DNA from 4 places in the Heyndrickxia sp. FSL W8-0496 genome. Region 1 is predicted to be linked to each of the others. Evidence: riboswitches for the same ligand, from Rfam matches in the RefSeq annotation. Region 1 holds a riboswitch; each other region holds the start of a gene.

Region 1 (7,504 bases):
AATCCAAATGAGTACCGGTGAACGTGGATTGACCCACATGACCTGGTTCTAACAGCTCATCAAATTTTTCTTCAGTTAGAGGTTTGGCTGTTTTCTTCACTTCTTCTACCCACTCATCATATTTATCTTTCGACATGGCTTTGACATTGAATGTGTTTTCAGCAAAGCCTTTCCCACTGAAGTTGGCATTACGTCCCATGTACTCACCAGGAACATCGGCAGCTAAATGTAAAGTATTGACCATATCGGACATTGCATATTTCTGACCACCAAGTTGAGGAATCCAAAAGCTAGTGATTGGCCCATATGAATATAATCGAAATTCAATTGGACGATTCGTTGGAATATAAAGGTAGTTTACCGTTTCGATATCCTCCTCTGGGTAACTAAAATGCCATTTCCAATTGGAGGTTGCCGCGTATATGATTAATGGCTCTTGATCTCCATAACCTTTCGGAGTCGCCTCTACTTTATAATTGGATTTAACCGACATGATTGAAAGAACAATAACAATGATGACTGGTACTCCAACACAGATTGCTTCTACAATCGGGTTTCCCTCAATATGTGGTGGCTCATAATCCTTGCTTTGCTTAGAAGCTCGGAATTTTATTAGCATAAAAAGCAGAAGACCAAAAACTACAATGACAATAAATGACATAATGAATATAGAAATCATAATGTCATTAGCTTGTGTTTTAGCTTGAGGTCCTTTAGGATCTAGTACCATTAAAGGTTCACAGCCTGAAAGTACAGTCACTATAGTAAACATCGCTAAATAGATTAACCATTTCATTTTCATAAAAAACTCCTTTCAATTAAAGATAAAATTCTGAAAGCTAATTTGAAATCATCTTAATATGTTTTATTAAATTTATCTGTAGAATGATTGTGACTTCACATAAAGTTCATGAATAAAGAGAGAGAATTGTCACCAATTATTCAAGATAAACACAGAAAAGGAAGGATAGTTTCATTTGTTTATTAGCTTTATTCTTTAATATAAGGTAAAATAAAAGGATGACTATTTTTAGAAAATTCATATTTAAATTTAAGTATATATAGATTGGTTTTATTACATAAACCTTTGTTCATTATTACTATTTGCTATTTGTTGAAAAATTTTTTAGAAGTTATCTAGTCAAAAAGCATGTATTTATGATATACTAATTTATAGATTACAAATTTTTGATTTATAATTGATAATTTAATAGATAAATTTTTTTGGAGGAGCCTGTCACCAAGGGATAAGTATGTCCCTTTTGTGACAGGCTTTTTTGAGTTTTCATTGAAGATGATTAAATAATTAGGTACCTAATTGCCTTTTTTAAATTACAGAATCATCAAAATTATCAATTATAAAATACAAGGAGGAGATGTATCAATGATTATTGGATTATCCATTATATTGTTACTTGTTTTAATATTACCCTTTACTAAATTTGTTGAACGAAATTTAGAAATATTTTTATTTATAATGGGAATATTAGCTGTTGTTGTAAGCCAAGTTTACTCATGGTCACTTGTTAAGGAAGCAATCATCCATCCGATTAATATTACTCTTGCAGTACTCATAGCCGGATTAGTTTTTCGCTGGTTCCAACGACCGATTGAGAAAGGAATCCTGTGGATTAGCTCAGTAATGCCATATCGCTTATTTATTGCCCTTTTTGTCATCGTTCTTGGAATTGTATCAAGTATTATTACAGCCATTGTAGCTGCTATCATCCTAGTTGCGGTCATTAGTGTATTACGACTGGACCGAAAATCCGAGATTCGTCTCGTTGTGTTAGCATGTTTTGCAATCGGTATGGGGGCAGTGTTAACTCCGATTGGTGAACCACTTTCTACAATTGTTGTAAGTAAATTGGATGAAGATTTCTTTTATCTACTTAAATTAGTTGGAACTTCTGTTATTCCAGCAGTGATTGTTTTTGGAATTATCGCCGCTTTTGCAGTGAAACCGGGTGGTAGATTAAATGAACCTGCCTGGAAATCTGAAATAGCTGCTGCAAGTGAACTAGCAGGATCTAAAGAGAATGAAACGGGTAGCGCAAAAGCAGATACAGGCACACAGACTGAGTCCTATGCGGAGATTATTATTCGCAGTTTAAAGATTTATTTATTTGTAATGGCTTTAACATTTCTTGGTGCTGGTTTTGAACCATTTATTGAAGCGTACTTACTTGATTTAAGTCCTTTAATTATGTATTGGATTAATATGCTCTCTGCTGTTTTAGATAATGCGACACTAGCTGCTGCGGAAATAAGTCCTGCGATGAATGATACTACGATCAAAGATATCTTAATGGGTCTCCTCATTAGTGGGGGGATGCTTATTCCTGGAAATATACCCAACATTATAGCTGCTGGTAAACTGAAAATTACAAGTGGAGAATATGCACGATTTGCTTTTCCAATTGGTTTAGCAGCAATGGTTCTTTACTTTGTTATAATTTTGATAACTGATATTTTGTTCTAAAATGTTTAACTGAAAATAGAAATAGGGTTGTCTGGTAGCAATATCTTTTCATCAGACAACCCTTTTTTATAATCAGTAAAAAGTGAGATCCATTGAAAATAATTATAAATAAATCGTAGATTTAATTAGATCTCAAGTATTCCTCAAATGAAGGATAGGAAACGACATATTCTTGGTTAACCACCTCCCATAAGTATAGCGAGGCAATCGATTGATAAGGTGCCCATGCTTTTCCTTTTTCTTCTAAAAGTTTTTTACCATCTGATTCTTTTGAAACTGAATAAAGCCATTTGACACCACGTTGGAGACCAATATCTAGTAGGGATAATACATCGAGTCTACCTAGTGAGAAGATGAGAAACATTTCCGCTGTCCAACGACCAATTCCTTTGACTTGTGTTAATTGTTGTATTACCGTTTCATTCCCCATGTATGAAAATTGTTCAAATAGTAGCTCCTTTTTAGTAATTTTTTCGGATAAATCTCGTATATACGAAATCTTTCGGTAGGATATACCTATCTCTCTTAACTGCTCATCTGATAATGCTAAAATAGTCTCCGGTGAGAGATTGGAATTCGTCAATTTTTTTAGCCGCTCATTTAAAACGGAAGCAACCTTTGCAGATAATTGCTGTCCGACTATTGATCGTAATAATGCTTGATAGGGATCATCACTTATTTTTATATTGAGCGGACCAATAAGTTTCATTAGTTGTTGTAAGATAGGATCGGCAGTTCCTAATTTTTGTAATATTATTTGGTTCAATCGAATCACTTCCCTAAATTTTTGATTAACTAGATATGAACTTCATCATTTTAGAATAATATTAACATTATTCAGTTATTTTTAAATCATATAAAAATATTTTTAGATGTAATTTAAGCTAAATTTATTATCAATAGGGGTGGAAAGGAGTTTGGTTACAACTAAAAAAAGAATAAGAGGCATTTTTTATACTCATTTACACATACCTCTAATGGGGCAAGGCATTCGTTCTAAATGTAAACAAAGTGATTGAGGATACAGAAGGACTGCTGTGCACTCTATAATAGAATTAAAAAATTATGGAAGGAAAAAATTATTTCATTACTGTTGAAAAAGCTAATATTCATGACAATGAATGAGATAGAAGGTTTGAATGAAGAGTAAAACAGAGAAAATGAAAATACGTAAAAAGATTGATACATTAGTCATGGATGTATAGTCTATTATTTTAACTTTCTAATGAAAATGATTGATTTTTATCCAGAATATGCTAAGATGGGTTTAATTAAATGAAATTGATCACTAGGGGAGTCTTTTAAGAAGACTGAGACAGAGGTTCTGGACCCTTTGAACTTGATCCAGTTGATGCTGGCGTAAGGAAGTGGCTGTATTTTTCGGTGCGATGAACCGTGAAAATCAGTCCGTCCTTATATCTAGGGCGGTTTTTTTATGCCTTATAACAATAAAATATAGATTCTGCTAGGGGAGCCGAGTTTGGCTGAGAGAGATCAAAGAAGATTGATACCCTTTAAACCTGATCCGGGTGATGCCGGCGTAGGGAAGCGGTCCAAACCTATTTTTTAGGTTGTCTTTTTATGGGATATAACCGCTTTCTTTTTAGGAAAGTGGTTTTTCTGTTGTGGAGAAAAAAGAATTTATCTTCGTTTTCAAAATTACAACGTTCTTGATTTGCCAGCTCTTATCGAAATTAAACAAATTTCGAAAGTTCTTAAGGGAAAGGGGGGTGATTCAATGTCTAAAACTAGAAAACTAACATTGACTTCAATAATTATTGCGATTACTACACTAACAAGTAATATCGTGTTTATTCCAGTAGGGTTTGCGAAAATTTTTCCTGTACAACATATGGCTAATGTTTTGACTGCTGTATTGCTTGGTCCGGTTTATTCCGTAGCACAGTCATTCATCGTTTCATTACTTCGAAATATGAATGGAACTGGTTCTATTTTTGCTTTCCCAGGGAGTATGATTGGTGCTTTTTTAGCAAGCTTTCTATTTTTAAAAACCAAAAAGCTTATATGGGCATTTATTGGAGAGGTAACTGGAACAGGGATTCTTGGTGCGCTCGCTGCCTATCCGATTGCAACTCTGCTTTTAGGGAATAAAGTTGCCTTATTCGGGTTTGTACCGTCTTTCATAATCAGTTCCTTAGGCGGTGCAATTATTGGCATGGTTTTTATCAAAATATTATTCAAAAACAAAATAATAGGGGGAATCATCTATGAAAACAGCTCTTACAATCGCAGGCTCTGATTCAGGTGGAGGAGCAGGAGTACAAGCCGATTTGAAAGCATTCTCTGCATTAGGTGTGTATGGAATGTCTGTTATTACAGCTGTTACAGCGCAAAATACTGTTGAGGTACGATCGGTTCAGATGCTGGATATTTCGATCATTCGTGATCAAATTGCAGCAATATTTGAGGATTTACCGGTGGATGCTGTGAAAATTGGCATGCTTGGATCAGCGGAAATTGTAAAAAATGTGGCTGAAGAACTCAACAAGTATAAACCAAAACAGATAATTCTAGACCCTGTAATGGTTTCAAAGGGAGGACATCATCTTTTATTGACGGATGCCATACAATCCTTAAAGGAAAAATTGCTTCCAGTGGTAACACTTGTAACTCCTAATATTCCAGAAGCGGAATGTTTAACTAATACTAAGATTGAAAATATTGAGGATATGTATCAAGCATGTAGAAATTTAAAAGAGCTTGGGGCAAAATCTGTCCTCCTAAAAGGAGGACATCTTGAAGGAGATCCGAATGATTTATTTTTCGATGGCATGCAATTCACATGGTTAAAAGGGAAACGAATTCATACGAAGAATGTTCATGGGACCGGCTGTACTTTATCCTCCGCAATTACAGCGTATATAGCAAAAGGATACTCTTTGCAGGAGGCTGTTAAAGCAGGTAAATCCTATATTACAAAAGCAATTCAATATAGCATTAATATTGGATCTGGTCATGGTCCTACCCATCATTTTTTTGATATTTATGAGAAAGCTGGATTAGTAGAAAAAGAGAGGAAAATAAGGGGGAGTTATAGTGAATAATATCAAAGAATTATTTAATAGAGTAAAAGAGTCGAAGCCACTTATTCATCATATTACGAATACAGTAACCATCAATGATTGTGCCAATGTGACACTTGCAATTGGGGGATCACCTGTAATGGCAACAGAAACGAATGAGATGGAAGAGATGATCCAGTTAGCAGATGCACTAGTGATAAACTTTGGAACCATTCATGAGCAGGTTTTTGAATCTATGATTCGTGCTGGCCGTGCTGCAAATCGTAAAGGGATACCTGTAATATTTGATCCTGTTGGTGTAGGTGCAACTTCTTTTCGAACAAGTAAATCACAGATTCTATTAGATCAGGTCAAAATGGATATCATACGTGGGAATGTAAGTGAGCTTCATGCGTTAATTGGTGGAAGTAGTCAAACGAAAGGAGTAGATGCAGGTGAAGTTTCAGTTTCTCCGATAGAAATAGCGAATCGTGCAGCGGAAAAATATAAGTGTTCAATTGGGATAAGTGGCAAGGAAGATGTCATTTCAGATGGAAAACGAACATTCATCCTGCAAAATGGTGATGAAATATTAACAAAAATAACAGGTACTGGCTGTATGTCAGGTTCCATCATTGCAAGTTTTGCTGCAGTAAGTGAAGACCCTTTAAATGCTACGATGGTTGGAATGTCTGTCATGTCAATAGCGGGTCAAAGGGCAAAACAACATCTGAAACTGAATGAAGGTCTAGGAACATTTAAAGCAAAACTTATAGACGAAATTGATCTGATGAATGCTGAAACATTTAATCTTGAGGTGAGAATACATGAATATTGATTATCAACTGTATCTTGTTACAGATGAACAAACGTCCGAAGAGGAATTGCTTCCTATTGTTGAAAAAGCGGTGCTAGGTGGAGTCACTGCTGTGCAACTTCGAGAAAAACACTCAGAAGGAAAAATCTTTTTTGAAAAGGCAATAAAACTTAAACAACTTCTAGCAAAATTTGATGTTCCATTAATCATTAACGATCGTGTGGACATCGCATTGGCAGTCAATGCAGAAGGAATACATATTGGACAAAAAGATCTCCCCTTAGTGGAAGTGAAAAAAATAATACCCAACTCAATGATTGTCGGTGTTTCTGTTCAAACTGAGGAACAAGCATTGGTTGCACAAAAGGAAGGGGCTGATTATATCGGTGTTGGTACTGTTTTTCCGACAACTACAAAACCTGATGCGATCACTATGTCTTTTGCGACTTTAAGAAAGATTGTTCAAGCTATTCATATTCCTGCAGTTGCGATTGGAGGGATATCATTAGAAAATGTTCATCAGTTATCAAATGTAGGAGTATCTGGTATTTCCGTAGTTTCGGCGATTATGAAAGCGGATGATCCAAAATCTGCTGCACAAATGTTACGGAATAGTTTCAAATAATCATATGAAAAGAGGGGGAAAAATGGAAAGAATTCAAACAGAACGATTTACAGACAGACTTTATAAAAAGGTTGAACCTATTTGGCACCAAAATTTTCACCATTCATTTGTGCAAGGAATTGGTCGAGGGACACTCGAAAAAGAATTATTTTCTTTCTATCTGAAACAGGATTATGTTTATTTAATTGAGTATTCCAAGCTTTTTGCTATAGGGGCACAAAAGGCAACTAGTATTGAGATTATGAAACAATTTTCTGTCTTACTGCATGAAACTCTTCATTTTGAAATGGATGTTCACCGTTCATATGCTAAATCATTTGGGATAAGTGAGGAAGAGTTGGAACAATCAGAACCAACTCCAATTAATTTAGCGTATACCAATTATATGTTAAATGTGGCCCATAACGGTACTTTAGCAGAATTGGTTTCATGCCTTCTTCCTTGTGCATGGGACTATTGGGAGATTGGAAAGAAATTATATAGTAATTACCATAATGAATTGGAAACAAATCCTTATAAAAATTGGATTAAGGCTTATTCATCTGATGAATTTGGAG
Region 2 (7,504 bases), 230 kb from region 1:
TGTCGATATTTACTTTAAAGAACGTTAGAAAAACATTTTATAATGGTGAGATAAAGGAAGAAATTTTAAAAGGTATTGATCTTACTCTGAAAGAAGGGGAAATCACTGCTTTAGTAGGTCCCTCAGGCAGCGGTAAAAGCACACTCCTTACAATTGCAGCAGGACTTCAACCAGCTACAGATGGAAAAGTAATGCTTGGTATGAAAAACATGATCAGTATGAACTCAGAACAAATTCGGAAAATCCGAGCAAATAAATTTGGATTCGTCTTTCAATTTGCTCATCTTGTTCCTTTTCTTACGGTTGAAGAACAATTGCTCCTTATGTTGGATGTTTCTGAATCAAAATTAAAAAAGCATGAACAAAAAATAGAAATAAACAAGATGCTCAAAATGGTGGAAATGGATCACCGAAGAGATGCTTATCCGTCTTCATTATCTGGCGGGGAAAAACAACGAGTTGCAATTGCACGGGGAATCATCCATAAACCTAAAATACTTTTTGCGGATGAACCAACCGCAAGCCTCGATTCAAAAAGATCTAAAGATGTCATGTCATTAATTCGTCATTTGGCAAGAACATTAAATATTGCTACTTTACTAGTGACTCATGACGAAGAAATGCTCACTTATGCTGATCGAATTGTTAAAATGAGCGATGGGAAAATAATAGGAGCTGTATAATAAATTTATAAATAAAAAAAGGGGTTGTCTTTAAAGTTGAGTAGACAACCCATTCCTCATTCAATAAGATATAGTCCGGTGCTGTTTTTCTTTTATACGATATACTTGATAAAGCATCAATGCAAGTATGGAAAGTATTGCCCCAGAAATATACGGGAGACCCGCTGTTATCGAAAATAACCATCCTCCTAGTGGCGGACCGATAATTCTTCCGAAGGAATCGAAGGATGAAAGCAATCCTGTAGCACTTCCATGACCGGCAGTTGATTTTTTCGTTAAAAGAGCTGATACACAAGGTCGAATGACGCCATTTCCTAATCCAAAAATGGTTAAAAAGATTGCTGCAGTTGTAAAACTATTTACTAGTAGTATTAAAACAAAGCCGATGGTTGATACAATGATTCCTCCTTGGACACTGTGCCCTCTCCATATTTTTTTGAAAATCTACCAACTAATCCCCCTTGAACAAGGGCACTACCGAACCCCATAATCATAAAAATATAGCCTAGGTCTATTGTATCTAATCCCGCCTTTTTGGCTGCAAAATAGGCAAATGAAGCCTCTAATCCAGACAATGACAATGAAATAAACCATTGTAAAATATATAAGATAGATAATGAACCATTAAAGGAGCTCCATATTGATGATTTTTTATCTGCGTGCTGTCCTCTTTTTTCTTTTGAGAGAGATTCCTTTAAGACGAATAGAACAAGAAGAAAGGTAATAAATGAAGAGGCAGCTGCAAGATAAAAGGGCATATTTAGACTAGTCTTAGAAAATAACCCTCCAATAGCTGGTCCGAAAATAAATCCTAAACCAGTAGCTGCACCAATAATTCCCATTCCTTTGCCGCGATCTTCCTCAGAAGTAATATCTGCCACATAAGCCATTGTTGTTGGCATATTTGCTGAAGATAATAATCCTCCAATGATTCTAGCGATAAATAGCATCCAGAGTTGACTGGAAATAGCCATTAAAATAAATGACACAGAAAGACCTAATATCCCAATCATCATAACTGGCTTACGTCCAATTTTATCAGAAACACGGCCCCAAATAGGTGCGGAAATAAGTTGCATAAAAGAATAGACAGCCATCAATAATCCTAGCTCGGTCGGATTTGCCCCCATTTCCTTTGCAAAAAATGGCATAACCGGAATAATAATTCCAAATCCCACCATTACGAGAAACATAATTAAAAATAAAATAGGTAGTACCTTTTTAGACTCCATAATGAACAATCCTTTACAATTTTTCTATTGATTAACTATTTGTATCTATGTAAATAATTATGCTTAGTTTATCATAAAGTAATTGATTATCCGAATGATGATCCATCTATTCACAATTATGTAACACTAAATGAAAAAAAACAGGCACCTTTCATTCTAAGGTACCTGTAAATTAATTCTTTATATATCCTTCATAACTTCTGAAACAATTTCATATGAACGAAGTCGTGCATCGTGATCGTATATTTGTGCATTAATGATGATTTCATTTGCTTGTGTATCATTTAAGAAATGCTGCAGCTTTTCCTTTACAATTTTTCTATCTCCTATAATGGAAGCCCCGATTCGTTGCTGTAGTAGAGCTTTTTCATAATCGCTGCATAGTTCGCTAAAATTATCAACAGGCGGCAAAAGGGGCATTGGATTGTTGCGAATTAAGTTTAAAAATTGTTGCTGCATCGAGGTTGCTAGTAATTCAGCTTCTTTTACTGAATCAGCAGCAATAACATTTACACCAACCATCGCATAAGGCTCCTGTAATACTTCTGAAGCTTGGAAACTACGTCGATATAAATCCAATGCAGGTAAAGTATTCTCTGGAGAAAAATGACTTGCAAATGAAAACGGTAGTCCTAGATGGCCAGCCAATTGTGCACTAAAACCGCTAGATCCTAGTAACCAAATCGGAATATTTAATCCTTCTCCAGGTATTGCCCGAACAGGCATTTTGCCAGTTGGTTTAAAGTAGGCACGTAATTCAGCTACTTGCTGCGGAAAATCTTCCGCATCTATTCGCCCGTCCCTTCTTAAAGCGTGAGCAGTTAACTGGTCAGTACCAGGAGCTCTGCCTAATCCTAAATCGATCCTACCTGGAAAAAGGGATTCTAATGTCCCGAATTGCTCAGCAATTACTAATGGTGCATGATTGGGAAGCATGATCCCTCCTGAACCTACACGAATATGTTTAGTTCCTGCCGCTACATGTCCTATAACAAGAGAAGTAGCGGAGCTTGCTATCCCAGGCATATTATGATGCTCTGCCAACCAGTAACGAGTAAACCCCCATTTCTCTGCATGTTTTGCTAAATCTAATGTATTTATCAATGACTGCGAAGCAGTACTTCCTTGGACAATTGGAGAAAGGTCAAGCACAGAATAACGAATTTCATTTATTTTTTTTGAATGATTAACCATAGATTCATCTTCTTTCTTTTTTCGGTAAATACGTAATTTCATTCTAACAGTCAATCAGCATGTTACAAAATGAAATGCATTTTTTCTCTAAGCTCTTTTTTGCATATCTATATATAATTGTGTGTAGGCTTGATGCTCTTGATTCATTCCAATTTCGTTATATAGCTTTGCTAGCCATTTAACAGGTTTCGGATCATAAGCTTTTAGTTCCATTTCCCAGCTAAAACAATCAATTGCTTGATCATATTGTCCAAATTCATAAAATAATTGGCCGAGTAATAATTGTTGATCAGGATCGTTTGAAAGCTTCTGCATTTGCTCGATTTTTTTCAAGATGGGTATTGCAGGAATACAGCCTTTTAGTGGTTCAAGGTATTCAATAATGGAATCAAGATTCTGTTCTTTTAGAAGTAAAGTAATGGATTGGTGAAGAAAAATTTTAGCTTTTTCAGGATTTATATGAAACAGTGGTGCTAGGATTGAATCTATTTGTTCGGATTGAAAATACCTAGGATTTAGATTCACTTCATTTAGTATCTCTTCAAAAGCTTGGGCTTGTGAGGTAGTTAGGGAAAGTTTGCTGCGAATTAATAGTTGAATCAGCTTCTCTGCATCTTTATTTTCTATATATAAATCTAATAGATCATTAATTAATTCTGGAATGTGCTGCTCTTTTTGGATTAAATCCTCTAATACGGAGATTACATCTTCTTTCGGTAAATGTATCTGAATGAATTGGAGAAGGGATGGATAATTTTCCACATTAATAGTTTGTAGATAAAATCCGATTAAGTCCATCCATCTAGATTGATGTTTTAATAATTGCTCTAGCCTTTGATATTCCTGTTTATTTTCTTTCAATTGAAAAAGTCGATTTTCCATGTAGAGTGGATCTTTATCGATTAATACATCTGCTAATTGATCATATAGCTTGCTATATTTGATAAAATTTAAGTCACTTGCAATACCTTTTACCCAGCTCTCATTTGGGCAAAAATCCATCAGGATGCGAAGAATACGATAACTTGAAAACATTTTGCCATTGCGACGGTAATCATAAAAGATCGTTTGTATGTAGGAAAAAATGGTCTTCTTCGAAATAAATGATTCAAAAAAGGTTGTAAGAAAGGCAACTTCTTGTGGAGTAAAAAGATTTTCGGCTTTTTTAATTAGTTGTTGAAAGGAATACTTCTTAAATGGATGTTCTAGTGTGATGGAAGAAAAGACTAGTGGGTGATTAGGTGGTAAGATTAGACCTTTAGTTAATGCTTCACTAATAAAAGATTTTCGTTTGAGTTTGGAGGGTTTAACGTAAGTTATATAGTGATTTTTATAGAAGAAAAGATAGTAAACATGTTTTTCGTTATCCATGGCTTCAATGATTTTACTTTGTAAATATATAGCCATCTGTGTGATACGAAGTTCAATAATTTGGTTTTTCTTTGATATCTGAATAGTTTGTTGGCTCATAGGAATCCTCCTCATTTTATGTCCGGTATCATTATATCATAAAAATTAAGAAGAATAATATGTTGGAAAGAGAAGATTGGAGCTGAGTAGGATGTTTGGGCGATTATCTACAAGTAAACTCTATAATTTTCCATTGAAATTATATTATAGGTAGGGAAAATCCCTTGAATAATATTTTTTGTATGTTAGGATGATTATGACAATAAGATAATAATGACCACTAGGGGAGCCTTTATTAAGGGCTGAGATTAAAGTTCAACTTTAAGACCCTTTGAACCTGATCTAGTTGATACTAGCGGAGGGAAGTGGAGCAGAATGATATATTTCCATCTTTATTCTGTTTTCTAACCACTTCCCAGTATGATAGTGGTTTTTTATTTTTGGAAAGGATGAGGGAGTATGTCGTTTGCAAAGGAATGCCGAAAGGAAGCGAAAAAATGGTGGGATGCAAGTCTTCAACATCCATTTGTACAAGGAATAGGTAATGGCAAATTAGAAATAGAAAAATTCCGTTTTTATGTTTTACAGGATTCCTATTACTTATCTAATTTTGCTAGAGTTCAATCATATGGTGCAGCTGTATCAAGGGATTTATATACAACAAATCGGATGGCTAATCATGCACAAGGTACATACGAAGCTGAAATGTCTTTACATCGTAAATTTTCTGCTCTACTCGAAATATCAGAGGAAGAAAGAAAAGCCTTTAAACCCGCACCAACAGCATATGCTTATACCTCTCATATGTATCGAGCTGTTCAAAGCGGGAAATTGGGTTATATAATCGCAGCTATTTTACCTTGTTATTGGTTGTACTTAGATATAGGAAGTTATTTGAAGGATTGTCAACCAGATGAAATGATTTACCAAGAATGGATAGCCGCTTATAACGGTGATTGGTTCAGGGAGCTTGTAACCGAGCAAATACAACGAATAGATGAACTCGCTGAAGCATCTTCAGAAGAAGAACAATCCGAAATGAAAGAATTCTTTTGGAGGAGTGCGTATTATGAATATTGCTTTTGGGAAATGGCTTATACAATGGAGACTTGGAAGTAAAGGGACGGTTCTAGTGCTTCTTCGAAGCACTAGAACCGTCCCCGTTGAGGGGGATAGAACTAATGAAATTAGAACAATTTCAAATGCAGATTAAGGATTTATTTGGTGAGGAATTAGTAAAACATGAAGATGATGAGTATGGATTTACTTCTATTTCCAAAACATCATTTTCAAAAATTGGTTACGCAACAAATTTAACTTTAGAAACGATCCAAGAAGCTGCACTGAATCATGTTGATTTAATGATTACTCATCATGATGCATGGGACTTTTTGTATGGTATGAAAGATCAGTGTATGAAGAAGCTTGAAGAAAATAATATTACTCATTTCTTTATTCATGCACCACTTGACTACATTGAGTTTGGGACATGTACATCGTTAATGAATATTCTTGAGGTAGATGTGATTAAACAGTACTCTCACTATGAAAATGGAAATGAGTTCCCTTCTATAGGATTATTTAATCATCCTATTTCATTTACAAACCTTGTTAAACTGATGTCTGAAAAATTAAACGAACCAGTGAGTGCATGGAAAAATAATGATCAAATGATTAAAACAATTGCTGTTTTAACAGGTGCTGGTGATTCTACAAAAGTAATAAAACGTGCCTTAGATGCGGGATGCGATACATACATCACTGGAGAAGCAACACTATATGCAATCCAATATGCCAAGTTTGCCAGGATCAATCTAATCGCAGGAAGTCATACATTTACCGAAATCTTTGGAATCGAAAGCTTAGCGAAAAAATTAAAAGTCCTAAATCCCCAAATTGAAATTATTCGATTGGAAGAGGAACATTTTGAAGCAAAGGGACGGTTCTAATGCTTCTTCGAAGCACTAGAACCGTCCCCATGTTTTCCGATGTTTTCAAGAAACAGTTGATGTTTCTCTAGTGATTGCCGGTCTAGTTAAAGAAAAGATTGCACATAGTAAGGCGATAATGACAACAGCACTTCCAACCCAGGCTGTACTTGTTACCGATCCGGTTTTGTTTAATACAATTCCTCCTATTGCAGATCCAAGTGAAATGCCAATCTGTAAGGCTGAGTTATTAAAGCTTTGCTGTATATCGGAGGTTTCCGGGTCGGTTTGTATCAAATAGCTTTGCTGAGGTGGTGACAGACTCCAACTTAATGCTCCCCATATCATCATTATAGGAATGAATAAAACAAGAGAAAAAGTTGTAAAAGGTAATAAGCATAGTACAATGGCAAATGTGCTAATGACTAGAATAATGCATTTCTTCGCACCTATCCTATCCGATAGAGTTCCACCTATAGCCCCACCACAGACGGCTGCAATTCCAAATACAAAATAACAAATACTAATCCAATAGGAATTCAGATGCAGATTTTTTTCCAAAAATGGTGTGAAATACGCGTAAAGTGTATAATGACCTGCAAGCATAAACATAGTAGCTAGATGCGCAGTACCTAATTTTGCACTTCCTACTGCTTTTAATTGTTGAACAAGTGGTATAGTCCTTTCTCCTGGAATTCTTTCTAAAAATAGTGAAATTAGCACCATAGATCCTATTGATAATACTGCGATTCCAAGGAAAATGATACGCCATCCGAATGTACTAGAAATCAAAATTCCTAGTGGTACACCTAAAACAAGTGAAGAACTGATACCCATAAAAATGAGACCTAAAGCCTTTGCCCGATGAGGCGGAGCAACAACTTTCGCTGCAATTGTCAAAGAAAGTACGACGATAAGTGCAGTACTCATTGCCGTCAAAACCCTAGCAACCATCATAAAAGTGAAATTTGGACTAAAATAGGTTATGACATTACCAAGGAAAAATACAAACAAAGAAACAAGATATAATTTTTTACGTTCGATTTTATTGGTTAAT
Region 3 (7,504 bases), 1.6 Mb from region 1:
GATTATGTAATGTTCCGATTGGAATGCGCATGGGAATTGCCAAAGCATTAAAGGTGGAACCTAATCGAGTCCATGTAGATTTTGCGGGTCTTAATCATATGGTATTCGGCTTGAATGTTTACTTAGATGGGGAAAGCATTCTTGATAAGGTCATTGAAAGCATGGCAGATCCAAAGAATGAAATGACTATGAAAAATATTGCCGGACTTACTTGGGAACCTGACTTTATACGAGGTCTTGGTGTAATTCCATGTGGCTATCACCGATATTATTATAAAACGAGTGAAATGCTAGCTGAAGAGCTTGAATCAGCAGAAAAACAAGGAACACGCGCAGAGGTCGTTCAAAAGCTAGAGAAAGAGTTATTTGAATTATATAAGAGTCCGGATTTGAACATAAAGCCACCTCAATTAGAAAAACGTGGGGGTGCCTATTATAGTGATGCTGCCTGCAGTCTAATCAACTCGATATATAATGATAAACGTGACATTCAGCCAGTTAATACGAGAAATAATGGTGCAATCGCTAGTATTCCCAATGACTCAGCAGTAGAAGTCAATTGTATTATTACAAAGGATGGCCCTAAACCGATCTCCGTAGGAGATTTACCTGTAGCGGTAAGGGGATTAGTCCAACAAATAAAATCATTTGAACGAGTAGCGGCAGAAGCAGCAGTAACAGGTAATTATGAGACGGCATTATTGGCAATGACAATTAATCCACTCGTACCATCTGATACAGTGGCAAAACAAATTTTGGATGAAATGCTGGAAGCGCATAAAGAGCACCTACCGCAATTTTTACATGAAAAGCAGCCTTCTTAAACAAGGCTGCTTTCTGGGGATTCGCGGATATATCTGGATTTTCGCGGATAAATACAAATAATCGCGGATAAATCGAGTAATTCGCAGATATATTATAAAACCCGCAGATAAATCGAATAATTCGCCGTTATCCTCCATCTCCTATAAGGAGTAGAACCGTTTCGTGTTTTCATACAAAACAAGATAAACTTCTTCAACGTCCATCTGTTTTAATTCTGCGATTTTCCGAATCGATTCATGAATCATTTTTGGATGAGTGATTTGTTCCTTGAACGGTCCTTCAAATGGCCATGGTCCATCTGTTTCTACCATTAGTTGTGACAATGGATACTGTTTTGCTAGCTGCTGAATTTCTCCTTCATAAAGAATATCGGGTGTGATCGAAATAAAGTAACCATTGCTTATCATCCGTTCAGTTGTTTTTTGATCACCTTTGAACCAATGAAAATGGGCTTTATTATATGAATATTTTTCGAGTAATTCGCAAACGAGTGGCGCATCATCATAGACAGCATGTAGAACAATAGGTTTATCCAAAGCAACGGCTTGCTGAATAAATAACTGCAATATTTCAAGATACGGTTCAAGTGGAATATTCTTTTGCTCTTGTCTTAAATAATATGGCAAGCCAACTTCACCAACAGCAATCATTTCATTGAAATGTTTATCAATGAAATGTTGGAGATCAGCAATTTCACTATCCTTTGGTATAGCCTGCTCGGGATGAAAACCGAAGGCGGGTTTTATCCTCCCATCCCATTGTGCCAATGTTAAATTTTTATGAGCAGAAGATAAATGCTGTGAAACAGAAATAAGTGATTCTACTCCATACTTTTCCAGTTCCTTTACTATCCGCATACCATCTGTATCCTCATACATATCCAAGTGGATATGGGCATCTATGATTGGCTTATTCATGAGAACCCCTCAATTCCTGATAGATCATTTTTTTCCATTGTAAAAATTCCTCTGTTAATAGCAAATCTTCTAGTCTAGGACGCTTAAAAGGGACAATGAATTCCTTCTGCACCGTAGCTGGTTTGCTGGAAAGAACAATAATTCGGTCAGATAGAAAGATTGCCTCTTCAATACTGTGTGTGACAAATAGTATGGAGCGTTTATACTCAGACCAAATCGATAGCAGCCATTTTTGCATTTCGAGTCGGGTAAATTCATCTAAAGCGGAAAATGGCTCGTCTAAACAGATGATGGATTGAGGACTAAGCATACTGCGAATAAAGGAAACACGTTGTTTCATCCCTCCTGATAATTCATGCGGATAGACATGTTCGTATCCTTTTAAGCCTGCACGTTCAATCATTTCTAATGCTTTTTCTTTATTGATTTTTCCTGCTATTTCTTGCCCTAGTAAAACATTTTGCAAAATTGTTCTCCACGGTAAGAGGGAAGGGGTTTGAGGGGTATAGCTGATGACCCCACGTTTCCCATTCACCTGTTGGCCTTCTATTAAAATAGAACCAGAATCAGGTAAGCTAATGCCCCCGATCATTTGGAAAAGAGTACTTTTGCCACTTCCAGATGGTCCTAAAATAGAAACAAATTCGCCTTCATTGATTGAAAAAGAAAGATCTTTTATTATTTGAAGATCACCAAATGATTTTGCTAGATTTTGTATGTCTAATTTACTCATGATGGTTTCCCTCTTCCTTTGGCTGCCATTTAACCACTTTTTTTTCGATAAGAACGATGAAGGCAAAAAATAGTAGTGCGAGAAAGATAATAATGAAAATTGCTACAAACACACGATCCGTACGAAACGAAGATGAAGCCAAGGTCATGTAAACACCAATTCCTTTATTAGCTCCAAGCCACTCAGAAATAACAGCACCCATGACACTATAGGTTGCAGAAATCTTCAATCCTGAAAAAATGGATGGCAGTGCATGTGGCCACTCTACTTTCCAGAATAATTGCCTCTTTGATGCACCTGCCATTTGCATGTAATGCTTTAACTCCTGACTTGTTTGCCTAAAGCCATCTAGCGCAGCAACCGCTATTGGGAAAAAGCAAACAAGTGTAATAACAATGATTTTGGGTAGCATCCCAAAGCCAAACCAAATGACTAGTAAAGGTGCTAAGACGATGATCGGAATATTTTGCGAAATAATTAATAACGGATAAAAAGCCTCTTTAAAAAATGAAACAAGATGCAAGCCAATGGCAATAAGAATGCCAACACTGCTACCGATAATAAAACCTAAAATGGCTAATTGAATGGTTGATAGTAAATGATGAGAATACCCATCCCAACCAGTTACCCCTTCATGTAAAATTTGTGTTGGAGATGGAAGAAGCCATTCTGGTATAGCAAATATTTTTGTAATTGATTCCCAGATGATGAATAAAAGGATGATGACCAAAATTGGCCGCCATCCTTTCTGAAGTAACGCCTTCATTAGCGATATTTCTCCGTTAATTGATCCATTGAAGCCCCATTTGGTTGATAAAGAACCTTAATTTGTGAAATGACATTTGGACTGCCAAGCTCGATCATTCGTTGATTCATTTTTTCAACGATCGCAAATAGCTCAGTCAAATCTCCTTCCATTGTCGTCTCCAATGGATTTACTTGATATTTCACTCCTGAACGGTCAATAATTGAAATCGCTTCGTCTACGTAAGGTATCACATTTTCACCGTTTTTTGTCTTTGGGATTATTTGAATACTTAATAATGCATTTGCCATTCTTAATCACTCCTCTATTATTTTGGTAAATATTGATTTGTAAATGCTTTCTTGCTATCTAGTTTTTTATCTAATAGATGATTGTCATACATCCAGCTAGCATAGTTTTCCCAAATCTCTTGTTTTTGCTCGCCCCAACGCGCGGCATCATCTTGATATTTTGGTGATAACCATTTTTGACTAGCTTTCACAAGTTTTGAATCTAAATCAGGAACGGCTTTTATTAATAGATCTGCTGCATCGTCTGGATGATCAATGGCATATGTATATCCTTTGGAAGTCGCAGCAAGAAAATGTTTAATCGTTTCTGGATCTTTTTCTATCATTTTCTCATTCGTCGTTAATACAGGTGTATAGTAATCTAGTTTGTTAGAGTAATCGGTTAAATAGACCATATTGATTTTCTCGCCGCGAAGTTCCGCTTCGACCCCAGTCCATCCATAATATATCCAGGCAAAATCAATATCTCTTTTTACAGCGGTAAAAAAGTCCGTTTCACCCATATTAATGATCTTCGTTTTTTCTACATCTGCATGCTCTTTTTTCATTAAAGAATCAAGGACTGCTTTTTCAACGGGTGCACCCCAGCCACCATATGTTTTATTTTCGAAATCCTTTGGTGAAGTAATATTTTTTTCCTTTGGAGAAGCAAAACCAGATGTATTATGTTGAATGATGGCAGCAATTGAAACAATCGGTACACCTTGTATTCGTGCTTCTGTAATACTTTCTTGTGCACTTATTCCGAATTGTGCCTTTCCAGCAGCAACAAGCTGATCAGCACCAGCTTCTCCAGGCTGAATAATATCAACATCTAAGCCTTCATCCTTAAAATATCCTTTTTCCTTTGCCACATATAATCCTGTATGATTGGTATTTGGTGTCCAATCTAAAACTACAGTCACATGCTTTAATCCTTTTTTCTTACTGTTTGCTGAATCATTGTTATTACTGCAAGCTGTTGTTAATAAAAGCAATGAGCTAACAATAATCATTAACCACTTTTTCAATTGAGTTCCTCCTTGTTAGATTGTACTAAGCTGTAAAGGATGGTAGCTGAGAGACTAGTCTTTCAAATAAAAAGCCCTAGGTTTTTAACCTAGGGCACATATAAACATACAAAATAAATATATTCAATATGTTCCCTCCGCTGGTCTCAACCAGATCAGGTTCAAAGAGTCAGTATCTTACGGATACAATCTCAACCAGCAACACTGGTCCCCCTACAACTTAAATAGTAGATATTCAATTTTCAATCTTTCAACGTTACTATGCCATACCTTTTTATTTTTTACAAGTGAAAAAGCGATTCAATAGAAATATTATTGTATCGTGCCTTACACTGTGCGATAAGTTCATCTTCATTTAAGAATGTTTCAGTAAAGCCAAGCTGTTTACCTAATTGGGTAATATAGGGTTGTTCTAGATAAGCTATATTTAGTATTTCTTCGTTGGAAAAAACGGTTCGTGTATCGCCGTCTAAAAGGATTTTTCCTTGGTTAAAAATAATTGTCCGTTCAAATACTTCTGCTACAAAATCCATGTCATGCAAAATGCATAAGACAAGTTTTCCCTCATGAATTAGATGTCGTATAATTCTTTTAAGCTTTTCCTTTCCATCATGATCCTGTCCCATAGTCGGTTCATCAAAAATTATGATATCTGTTCGCATTGCAAGGACAGAGGCAATCGTTACCAATTTTCGTTGTGAAAGGCTCAAGTCATAAGGATTTCGTTCTGCATGTTCATTGAGTCCAACCATTTCAAGTGCTTCTGTTGCATTTTGTTTTGCTTCTTTAACTGATTGTCCTATATTTAATGGCCCAAACATCACTTCATCCATTACTCGATTTTTAAAAATTTGATCATTAGGATTTTGAAAGACTAACCCAATTGTTTTTGCTAATTTTGCAGCAGTCTGCTCTTTCGTATTGATGCCATTAATTAAAATTTCACCTGAACTTGGAGTCAATAATCCTTTTAATAATTTTACAAGAGTGGTTTTCCCTGCTCCATTTTGACCTATCAGAGCTGTGCTTTGATTTGAAATCTCGAGATTTATCCCATGAAAAATAGGAGATTCAAGTGAATAGGAGAAATGAAGATCTTTAATAATTATTCGCATCATTTTTTTTCACCCCGTTCACTATGGATATGACCGATTGTTAAGATCTCATTTAATGTCACAGGAAGTAAACTATCCTCTTTATTAAAAATATTTAAAGCCCGAGCAATTTTTGTGAAAATAGGAGGAGAAACCCCGTAATCCAATATATCTTTTTTGGAAAATATCTTTTTCGGGGTGTCAAAATCAATGAGCTTTCCCTCGTGTAATAGGAGGATTTTGTCCGAATACTGAGCGAGCTTCTCCATCTTATGTTCAGCCATAATGACTGTCATTCCTTCTTTAGTTAAGCTTTCAACTACCTTAAAGACTTCATCCGAACCTTGGGGATCCAGCTGGGAAGTTGGTTCATCTAATATTAATATATCTGGTCGCATTGCGAGTACACTTGCAATCGCTACACGCTGCATTTGACCTCCGGAAAGGCTGAAGGGATTTTTTTCTTTTATATGTTCAATATCTAATAATTTTAAGCTCGCCTCAATGCGAGTCTTCATTTCTTCGCGCTCTATTCCCATGTTTTCCAGCCCGAAGGCGATTTCATCAATTACCGTAAATTTTGAACCAGTAATTTGAGAAAATGGATTTTCAAAAACGAGTCCAACCTTCAATGAAAGATCACAGATTTCAGTATTCATGACTTCTAAATCATCAATGAAAACCTGTCCACCATAGGCCCCTTTAAAAAAGTGTGGGACGAGTCCTGTTAGCGCATAGCAAAGGGTGGATTTTCCGGAAGAATTTTTTCCAACGATCCCTATGAATTCCCCTTGCTTGATTTCGAATGAAATGTCATTAAGTGCAAGCTTCTCTGAGTGAGGATATCGATATTTCAAGTCGTTTACACGTATTTTATTCATATGGTTAACCTCCCAACAATGATTAGGATAAAGGCCAAAAATAAGGTGAATTTCAAGCTTTTACTATAGGGGTATTTCCTCGCTTTTTTAAAATGAGTTTTTTTCCCTTTTGCATTAAATCCACGGACTTCAAGGGCAATTGCACGCTCCTTTGTATCATTAAGTGAATTAAGAACGACAGGACCAATTAAAGGAAAAAAGGACTTTAAACGAACCAATATATGTCCTTCTGTTTCCATCCCCCGAGATCTTTGTGCATCGATGATCTTCCCCATTGTCGCACGCATTTGAGGAATAATTTGTAAGACAGACAAGAATACATAACCGATCTTCCGCGACATGCCTTTTTTTACTAAAGAATCAATTAATTCATCTGGCTCTGTAGTTAAAATGAGTAATCCAAAGGCGCAGAGCATATTAAATATTCGCAGGACCAAAAGACATGCATAGGAGATTCCTTCCTTGTAAATAGTAAATCCTCCAATTTCAACGAAAGGTGTAGAACGGTTGGGGTGAAATAAACTTTGCACGATAATGATCGAAAGAATTAATAAGAAACTGACCCCTAGAATGGGTAAAATTTTTCGAAACACCTTTCCTATTAATAGTAAAAGGATACTGATAAAAGTTGTGATGATTGCAGCTCTAAGATCAGGGATAATATATGTGGCTGCAATTGATACGAAAACATATAAGAGCTTAGTCAATGGATCAATGTGATGAATGAGAGAATTTCTCTCAACATACAGTGTCATAGATTTCATAGTATCCCTCCAAAAATGCATGATAGAAGAGGCCATCTATTAAAGAGTAGACACCTTAATAGACAGCCATATCCATTGTCAACTTTATAATGATTCAATCTTATTCTGATTGTTATAGATTGTTGTTAAATTTTGCGGAAGTCCTTTGAAAATAAGATAACTAATAATAACTGTTGCGATTTTATCTGGGACATCAACAACGATACTGTCTAAAAATGATGCAA
Region 4 (7,504 bases), 440 kb from region 1:
AATTGCTCCCACATGATCAAAATGACCGTGTGTTAAGACAATAGCTTTAGGCCGGCTACTAGGACCAAATCTATCTTCTGCTTCACGGATAATCATGTCAGCTGATTTCGGCATTCCGGCATCAATTAAAATCCACTCAGAGTCTTTCTTAGGATACCCAACAAACCCTACATTGACCACCTGGACTGTATAACAATATAGATCATTTGATACCTCCTGACCCAAACCGCTCATAATTGAAGTGACAGGTATATATTTGTAATCTTCGCCGTACTCCATTTCCTTATCCACGATATACGATTCCTCGTTTCTTGTTATTTTCCCTTCCTTTCATATTATTTCAACATTTTTTTTCATTATACGATTGATAAAAATTGTAATCCTTCTGTAAAAAATATAATTATACAATAATAATTCTTAATACGATTATTATCTTATTGTAACTTTATTCGGGTATAGAGATGATAACATTATTTATATAAATACAATATTTTTAGTAATACATTTATATCACAGGGTTAGGATTTATAGTTTTGTTAGTCGAACAAATTAAATAATGTTATATAAAAATAGAAATAAAATTATATAGTGAGGTGTTAATATGGCTTCGACCACTAAAAGAAATTTATACTTTGATAATGCAAAGTTAATCTTAATTTTTTTAGTCGTCTTTGGGCATGTCATTAGTCCTTTAAAAAGGAATGATGATTTCTTATTTACAGTATATACAGTGATTTATCTGTTTCACATGCCTGCATTTATTTTAATATCTGGATATTTTGCAAAAGGATATCGAAAAAAAGGATATTTAATGAAATCGGTTAAAAAGATACTTTTACCCTATGTTATTTTTCAAGTCATTTATTCCATTTTTTATTTCTTTAACGGAGAAGAACAAACATTAACATTTGATTTTCTACAACCACATTGGTCATTATGGTTTTTACTGAGTTTGTTTTGTTGGAATATCTTCCTATACGTTTTTGCACGATTAAAATGGGCTGGATTCTTGCTTGCCGTTGGAATCGGTATAGCTGTTGGCTATATAGATCGAATTGGAAGCTTTTTAAGCCTTTCAAGAACTTTTGTATTTTTCCCTTATTTTCTATTTGGTTTTTTAATCGACGCAAAGCATATCCAATGGATAAAAGATTTCAAGTTTTCGAGTGTAATTGGAATCGGCCTAATATGTGCTACCTTTATTGTTTTTAGCTATTCTTTTCCAAGTGAGGCAGTTCCATGGTTACTCGGATCCTCTTCCTATGCAGATATGGGAAATGTAAACCTGATTGATGGTGTATTTCGAGGAATACAATATATCAGTACATTTATTGTGATTTTTGGCTTTTTAACATTAGTTCCTTCCGGTGGATCTAAGTTTACTGTCATTGGTGAACGTACCTTGTATATCTATTTATTACATGGATTTATTATTAAAATAATCGAAACATTTGTATCTGATGAATCACTTGCAGCATTTGCGCAAAATTATTTATTGTTAATTTTGTTTTCCATCTCTATCTGTTTAATATTAGGAAGCTATTTAATAAAAAAATATACAAAACCACTTATTGAATTGCGCTTATAGTGGGGATTTGTATAATTTTCACATTCATTTCACACCATAGTAGTAATAACAAAATTAGAGGTGAAATGGATGGGACTTTTAAATACATTTCAGGAATGGGCTAGCAACCGGCATGAAAAAATGCTAGCTAATATGGAATCAAAGGGCTTTTGCCCAGATTGCCGAGGAAAAGGAATTAATCATCTTGCATTGAGTGAATATTATTATTCAACTTCCATAGAATGTCCTGGTTGTAATGGAAGTGGTACGTACACGGACTGGGCAAACAATAGTAAATAAAAAATTAGGCTTTTAGCTGATTTTTATAAGATAAGAAGCAACAATGATAATGAGAAAATACGCAACCAAATTAAGAGCCTGACTCCATACTGCTCTTTTCAGAGAAATGAGTGTTTACTTGGAGTCAGGCTCTTATATATATTAACCGCCAAAGAAAAAGTCTAGTATATTGGAGGCGGTTGATGCTTGTTTATTATAAAATTCCGAGTATCCGCAGTTATTACAATATACAACTGTAAATTGATTATTTTGAATGTCGAACATTTTAGATAAGCCCGTACCTGTCATCGCTACATCCTTTTGACCAGCATTTTGACTTCCACACTTTATACATCCTTTTTCACTCATATAAAATTCCTTCTCTCATTTAGATTATTATTCATTAATATTTACGTATTTTCCTTAAAAAAGTTTCAATCTAATTAAATCTAGATTTGCTAGTCTTAAGAAACCAAATATATAGATCATACTTAGTACAAATCCCTATATTAAATAAAAATGCCTAATTTTCAAATGTAAAGAGCACCACCAATGTGATGCTCTTTCTATTATTCTAAATCAAATTTTTCTAAAGATGTCTCTGCCGGTCCTTCTATTACATCTCCAGCGATCGAGAACCTCGAACCATGACATGGACAATCCCAAGTACGATCTCCAGAATTCCATTCCACTTCGCAGCCTAGATGTGTACAGGTAGTATCAACTACATATATTTTTCCCTCTGAATCACGATAAGCTCCTGCTCGCTTCCCATTCACATTAACAACTGAGCCTTCATCCTTTTCTAAATCATCTATATCTCTAAGTGGGTATTCTAATTTTCCTTCTACTAAATGCTTAGCCACATCAAAATTCGTTGAAATAAATTCTTTTACACTTGGATCAGCATTAAATCGCGAAGGAGAGAATAATTCTTCAAATCGATTTTCCTTCTCCCTAATGATGTCTCTTATTAATAATGCGGAAACAGTACTATTGGTCATGCCCCATTTCCTAAAACCTGTTGCGACAAGTATTCTATCGTGATTGCTTGTAATTCGACCAATATATGGTACTTTGTCTAGAGTCGTTAAATCTTGAGCAGACCAACGAAATAAGAAATCCTTGATTCCAAAGGTCGTTTGTGCATATTCTTCAATAGCCTCGTAATGCTGAATGGTAGGAATCCCTTGGCCTGTCTTATGATTTTCACCGCCTACCAACAGAACATTCTCCCCCTGATAATTCATACGGCGAAAAGATCTTGTTGGCTGTTCAGCATTAATATACATACCAGGTGGAGGGTCTTTTTCTGTTTTCACAGCAATAAGATAAGATCTTTCAGCATACATTCTTGTTGGATAAAACCCGAGACCGTCGTAAAACGGAAAATGAGAGCATGCACATACATATTTACATTTTACCTTTGGTCCACCTCTCGTGATAACAATAGGATATTCTGCATAATCTACATCTGTAGCTGTTGTATGCTCGAATATTAGTCCTCCAGATTGCTGGATATACTCAATAAGCGGTTTTAAATATTTTATTGGATGAAATTGAGCCTGGCTTCTCATCACTAATGCAGCTTTCACGGAATAATCAATAGGCAATTGTTCAACCAATTCACCATTAATCCCTAATTCCTTATACGCTTGCTCCTCTGTTTTCAATTTTGGTACATATTCATCACTATTTGTAAAAATATAGGCATCTTCTTCACTAAAGTCACATTCAATTCCATGTTCTTTAATAGTTTCTTTAATAAATTGTATGGCTTCCGTACTCGCCTCATAATAAAGTCTTGCCTGTTCTTTTCCTAGATTTTGAATTAATTCATCATAGATTAAACCATGCTGTGCTGTGACTTTTGCAGTTGTATGACCTGTCGTTCCATTCAACAATTCTCCAGCTTCGATAATGGCTACCTTTAACCCTTCCTTTGTTAAAAGATAACCAGTGGTGATACCAGTAATACCGCCTCCTACAATTGCTACATCTACCTCGATATCCTCTAGCAACTCGGAATAACCAGGAATATCCATCCCCTGTTTCCATATTGGTTCAGGAAATTGTGGCATTTTCACTTCTTCGTTTGGCATCTAATCTTCCTCCAAATGCAATTATATACTTTCTATTTTTAACCAAAGGAAGAAATTTCATGTATTCTTTTTTATCGCCACGATTGAATTTTTACATATATTAAGTAAATAATACTCAAAGCTACTTACTAAACAGAAAGGTGAATTAAACTTAATGACTGAATCATATGAAGACAAAAGATTAACAGATGCACCAAAGCAGCCAAAAATAACGATAAATACAGCAATGAGTACTAATAACCAAAAAAAATATTATCCTGGTCATTCAGTGGCTGATCATAAACAATTAGAAGAGGCAAATACCAACATAGCTGGAGACGAAATAAAGCAACAGAATGAAAATTTATAAATGAGATATGTACACATATAAAAAAGACGCTTTGATTTTTGTGCTATCCAAAGCGTCCCTACGTATTTCATAGATTATTGTTATTGCAAGTAACAGCAAAAAATCAATTGGATAAATCCACCCCGATATACAATATAAGTAGAATTTTAGAAAATTGATTTTTGATTATGCTTAATTAAGCAAATCTTTTAACAAGTCTTGGGCTCATCGTAATGATGATACTCAAAATAATTGCACATAAAAGACCTGATAGAAGCATTGTTGTTCCATTAGCAATTAATGAATATATGAATGGCGATTGCCCTTCTGGTGCAAATTTTCCCCAAAAAATCATCCCAGCTAGGAAATGCCAAAAATAACGACCAATGCTGCCAATAAATGTTGCAACCACAACTAAGAAAATCGTCTTTCCTTTATTACCCTCATGGATATTCGCTTGAATGAATGACCTAAATAAACCTGCTACACCAATAAAAGAAAAGGCAATAAAAAATTCTATGAACCCTTGAACGGGAGTTAATATATCATCTGCTGCATCTCCCAAAACAATTTGAAGTAATCCCCATAACAATCCCCCGACAAAGCTTGCTTTCACACCCCATCGAAAAGCAAGAATGAAAATAGGAACCATTGCAAAGGAAACTGAAATCGCTGAGCTTAGTTTTATAGATGGTAATAAATCTAACACAAACGCAAAAGCAGCACATAATGAAATCTCGATCAAAGTTAGCAAACTAAATTTTTTCATAATAAAATCCCCCTCTATAGTGTTTTTAAAGAAACGCACCGCAAAAGGGGGAATAAACGATTGCATATTGTAAAAAAAGCAATCCCTTATTCAATCCACATCCCTACGCTAGTACTAACTAACAGGTTCAAAGGGTCAGAACAAATATGTTCACTCTCAGCAAAAAAATGCTCCCCTTGTGGTAACGTTCATTAAATTTTCATTAACATTGTACAATAATTTTAATTATTATGAAAGTCATTTTTTTAGAGAAGTAACTGAATCCCTTTATATAACTGACTTTTCCCTTTTTTAATCAACTCATGGTATAATTAATAAGATATTATTCTTTTGGAGGTATTTGTCTTTGATTACTGTAAATAATGTAGGCTTACGATTCGGTGAACGTAAACTTTTTGAAGATATTAATATTAAGTTCACACCTGGAAACTGTTACGGCCTTATTGGTGCAAATGGTGCTGGGAAATCAACATTTCTTAAAATATTATCTGGTGAGCTTGAGCCTCAAACTGGTGATGTGCATATAACACCAGGCGAAAGACTTGCTATCTTAAAGCAAAACCACTTTGAATTTGAAGAAGAAGAAGTTTTAAAAGTTGTTATTATGGGACATTCACGTCTATTCGAAGTCATGCAAGAAAAAGATGCAATTTACATGAAAGCTGATTTCAGTGACGAAGATGGAATGAGAGCTGCGGAGCTTGAAGGAGAATTTGCGGAATTAAATGGTTGGGAAGCTGAGTCAGAAGCAGCAATCCTTTTAAAAGGACTCGGTATAGATGAAGAGCTTCATTCAAAAAAAATGGCAGAGTTAACAGGTGCAGAAAAGGTAAAAGTATTACTTGCACAAGCTCTTTTTGGGAAGCCTGATATTTTACTTCTAGATGAGCCAACTAACCATCTAGACTTAAAAGCAATACAGTGGTTAGAAGAATTTCTAATCAACTTTGAAAATACAGTGATTGTAGTATCGCATGATCGTCATTTCTTAAATAAAGTCTGTACACATATAGCAGATCTTGATTTCAGTAAGATTCAATTATATGTTGGAAATTATGATTTTTGGTATGAATCTAGCCAATTAGCACAAAAAATGGCCCAAGAAGCGAACAAGAAAAAGGAAGAAAAAATTAAGGAATTACAAAGCTTCATTGCCAGATTTAGTGCAAACGCATCTAAATCGAAACAAGCCACTTCACGTAAAAAGCTTTTAGACAAAATTACCTTGGACGATATCAGGCCATCTTCAAGGAAATATCCATATGTACATTTTACACCGGATCGTGAAATTGGAAATGATCTTCTCCGTGTAGAAGAACTATCAAAGACCATCGATGGTGTTAAGGTACTCGATAATATTAGTTTTACAATGAATAAAGATGATAAAATCGCATTAGTAGGTCATAATGAATTAGCAAAATCTACTTTATTTAAGATTTTGGCTGGAGAAATGGAACCCGATAGCGGAACATATAAATGGGGTGTCACAACCTCTCAATCATACTTCCCTAAAGATAACACAAGTTATTTTGAAAATGGCGAATTGACTTTAGTAGATTGGTTACGTCAGTACTCCCCTAATGATCAAAGTGAAAGCTTCTTAAGAGGATTTTTAGGAAGAATGCTTTTCTCTGGTGAAGAAGTGATGAAAAAGGCCAATGTTCTATCGGGTGGTGAAAAAGTTCGCTGCATGCTTTCAAAAATGATGCTTAGTGGAGCCAATGTTTTATTACTAGATGAGCCAACAAACCATCTTGATTTGGAATCCATTACAGCAGTTAATAATGGTTTAATACGTTTTAAAGGTTCTATGATTTTTGCATCACATGACCATCAATTTATTCAAACCATTGCCAATCGAATCATTGAAATTACACCAAATGGCATTATTGATAAAGAAATGACCTATGATGAATATCTAGAAAATGACGAAATTCAACATCAATTAAAAATGTTATATGCATAAAAACGATAAAGAGGTTGTCTAAAAGATTGGGTCTGACATCACTATACGATATCTAATAAGAATTTTGTTCTAAAAGATAACGTATTTATGTGAGGTCGGCCCCTTAAATAGACAGTCTTTTTTATTTTATAAATTTCACTGGGTAGTCCCGTTTAAATTTGAGCATACAATTTATTATTCATAAAAGTGGGGTGGTAAAATTGTCTTTAAATGGAGATGATTTCATTAAAAGAATTGATGGTTTAAATAATGAGGTGTGGGTGGATGGAAAACGAATAACTGGAAAAATCTCGGCACACCCTGCTTTCAGTGGAGTATTAGCAATGAAAGCTAAATTATATGATTATCAAGTAGAACATAGTGAAGAATTTACATTTTTTTCAGAAAGAACGAATAGTAGAGTGAATTTTTCATACCAACAACCTAAAACAAAAGAAGATTTAAAGAAAAGATCGATTGCTACGCAAAAGTTGGCCAAATTAAATGTAGGTTT

Evidence for each region. A riboswitch is a leader RNA that binds a small molecule or an ion and turns the genes downstream of it on or off. The one in region 1 is predicted to bind thiamine pyrophosphate.
Region 2: another riboswitch for thiamine pyrophosphate. It lies ahead of tenA (thiaminase II); the one in region 1 lies ahead of thiW (energy coupling factor transporter S component ThiW).
Region 3: another riboswitch for thiamine pyrophosphate. It lies ahead of NST63_RS05505 (ABC transporter substrate-binding protein); the one in region 1 lies ahead of thiW (energy coupling factor transporter S component ThiW).
Region 4: another riboswitch for thiamine pyrophosphate. It lies ahead of thiT (energy-coupled thiamine transporter ThiT); the one in region 1 lies ahead of thiW (energy coupling factor transporter S component ThiW).

Annotation. Positions count from the first base shown of each region.
Region 1 is NZ_JBBOXX010000001.1:2,721,139-2,728,642, reverse strand. It holds gene qoxA (cytochrome aa3 quinol oxidase subunit II) at 1-802, opposite strand, end outside; gene NST63_RS13740 (DUF1646 family protein) at 1,385-2,482, shown strand; gene NST63_RS13735 (DNA-3-methyladenine glycosylase family protein) at 2,604-3,248, opposite strand; TPP riboswitch at 3,763-3,865, shown strand; TPP riboswitch at 3,940-4,046, shown strand; gene thiW (energy coupling factor transporter S component ThiW) at 4,221-4,742, shown strand; gene thiD (bifunctional hydroxymethylpyrimidine kinase/phosphomethylpyrimidine kinase) at 4,711-5,547, shown strand; gene thiM (hydroxyethylthiazole kinase) at 5,540-6,343, shown strand; gene thiE (thiamine phosphate synthase) at 6,333-6,947, shown strand; gene tenA (thiaminase II) at 6,970-7,504, shown strand, end outside.
Region 2 is NZ_JBBOXX010000001.1:2,949,936-2,957,439, reverse strand. It holds gene NST63_RS14985 (ABC transporter ATP-binding protein) at 1-683, shown strand, start outside; partial or broken gene NST63_RS14980 (MFS transporter) at 744-1,915, opposite strand; gene NST63_RS14975 (LLM class flavin-dependent oxidoreductase) at 2,096-3,109, opposite strand; gene NST63_RS14970 (tetratricopeptide repeat protein) at 3,197-4,579, opposite strand; TPP riboswitch at 4,792-4,900, shown strand; gene tenA (thiaminase II) at 4,979-5,638, shown strand; gene NST63_RS14960 (Nif3-like dinuclear metal center hexameric protein) at 5,701-6,468, shown strand; gene NST63_RS14955 (MFS transporter) at 6,514-7,504, opposite strand, start outside.
Region 3 is NZ_JBBOXX010000001.1:1,077,157-1,084,660, forward strand. It holds gene NST63_RS05480 (6-phospho-beta-glucosidase) at 1-824, shown strand, start outside; gene NST63_RS05485 (TatD family hydrolase) at 966-1,742, opposite strand; gene NST63_RS05490 (ABC transporter ATP-binding protein) at 1,735-2,475, opposite strand; gene NST63_RS05495 (ABC transporter permease) at 2,468-3,241, opposite strand; gene NST63_RS05500 (thiamine-binding protein) at 3,241-3,531, opposite strand; gene NST63_RS05505 (ABC transporter substrate-binding protein) at 3,549-4,541, opposite strand; TPP riboswitch at 4,657-4,766, opposite strand; gene NST63_RS05510 (energy-coupling factor ABC transporter ATP-binding protein) at 4,823-5,659, opposite strand; gene NST63_RS05515 (energy-coupling factor ABC transporter ATP-binding protein) at 5,656-6,516, opposite strand; gene NST63_RS05520 (energy-coupling factor transporter transmembrane component T family protein) at 6,513-7,280, opposite strand; gene NST63_RS05525 (hypothetical protein) at 7,365-7,504, opposite strand, start outside.
Region 4 is NZ_JBBOXX010000001.1:2,278,317-2,285,820, reverse strand. It holds gene NST63_RS11525 (MBL fold metallo-hydrolase) at 1-291, opposite strand, end outside; gene NST63_RS11520 (acyltransferase family protein) at 602-1,588, shown strand; gene NST63_RS11515 (methionine aminopeptidase) at 1,658-1,867, shown strand; gene NST63_RS11510 (zinc ribbon domain-containing protein) at 2,009-2,215, opposite strand; gene NST63_RS11505 (FAD-dependent oxidoreductase) at 2,416-3,948, opposite strand; gene NST63_RS11500 (hypothetical protein) at 4,103-4,297, shown strand; gene thiT (energy-coupled thiamine transporter ThiT) at 4,473-5,045, opposite strand; TPP riboswitch at 5,129-5,232, opposite strand; gene NST63_RS11490 (ABC-F family ATP-binding cassette domain-containing protein) at 5,392-7,011, shown strand; gene hpaB (4-hydroxyphenylacetate 3-monooxygenase, oxygenase component) at 7,212-7,504, shown strand, end outside.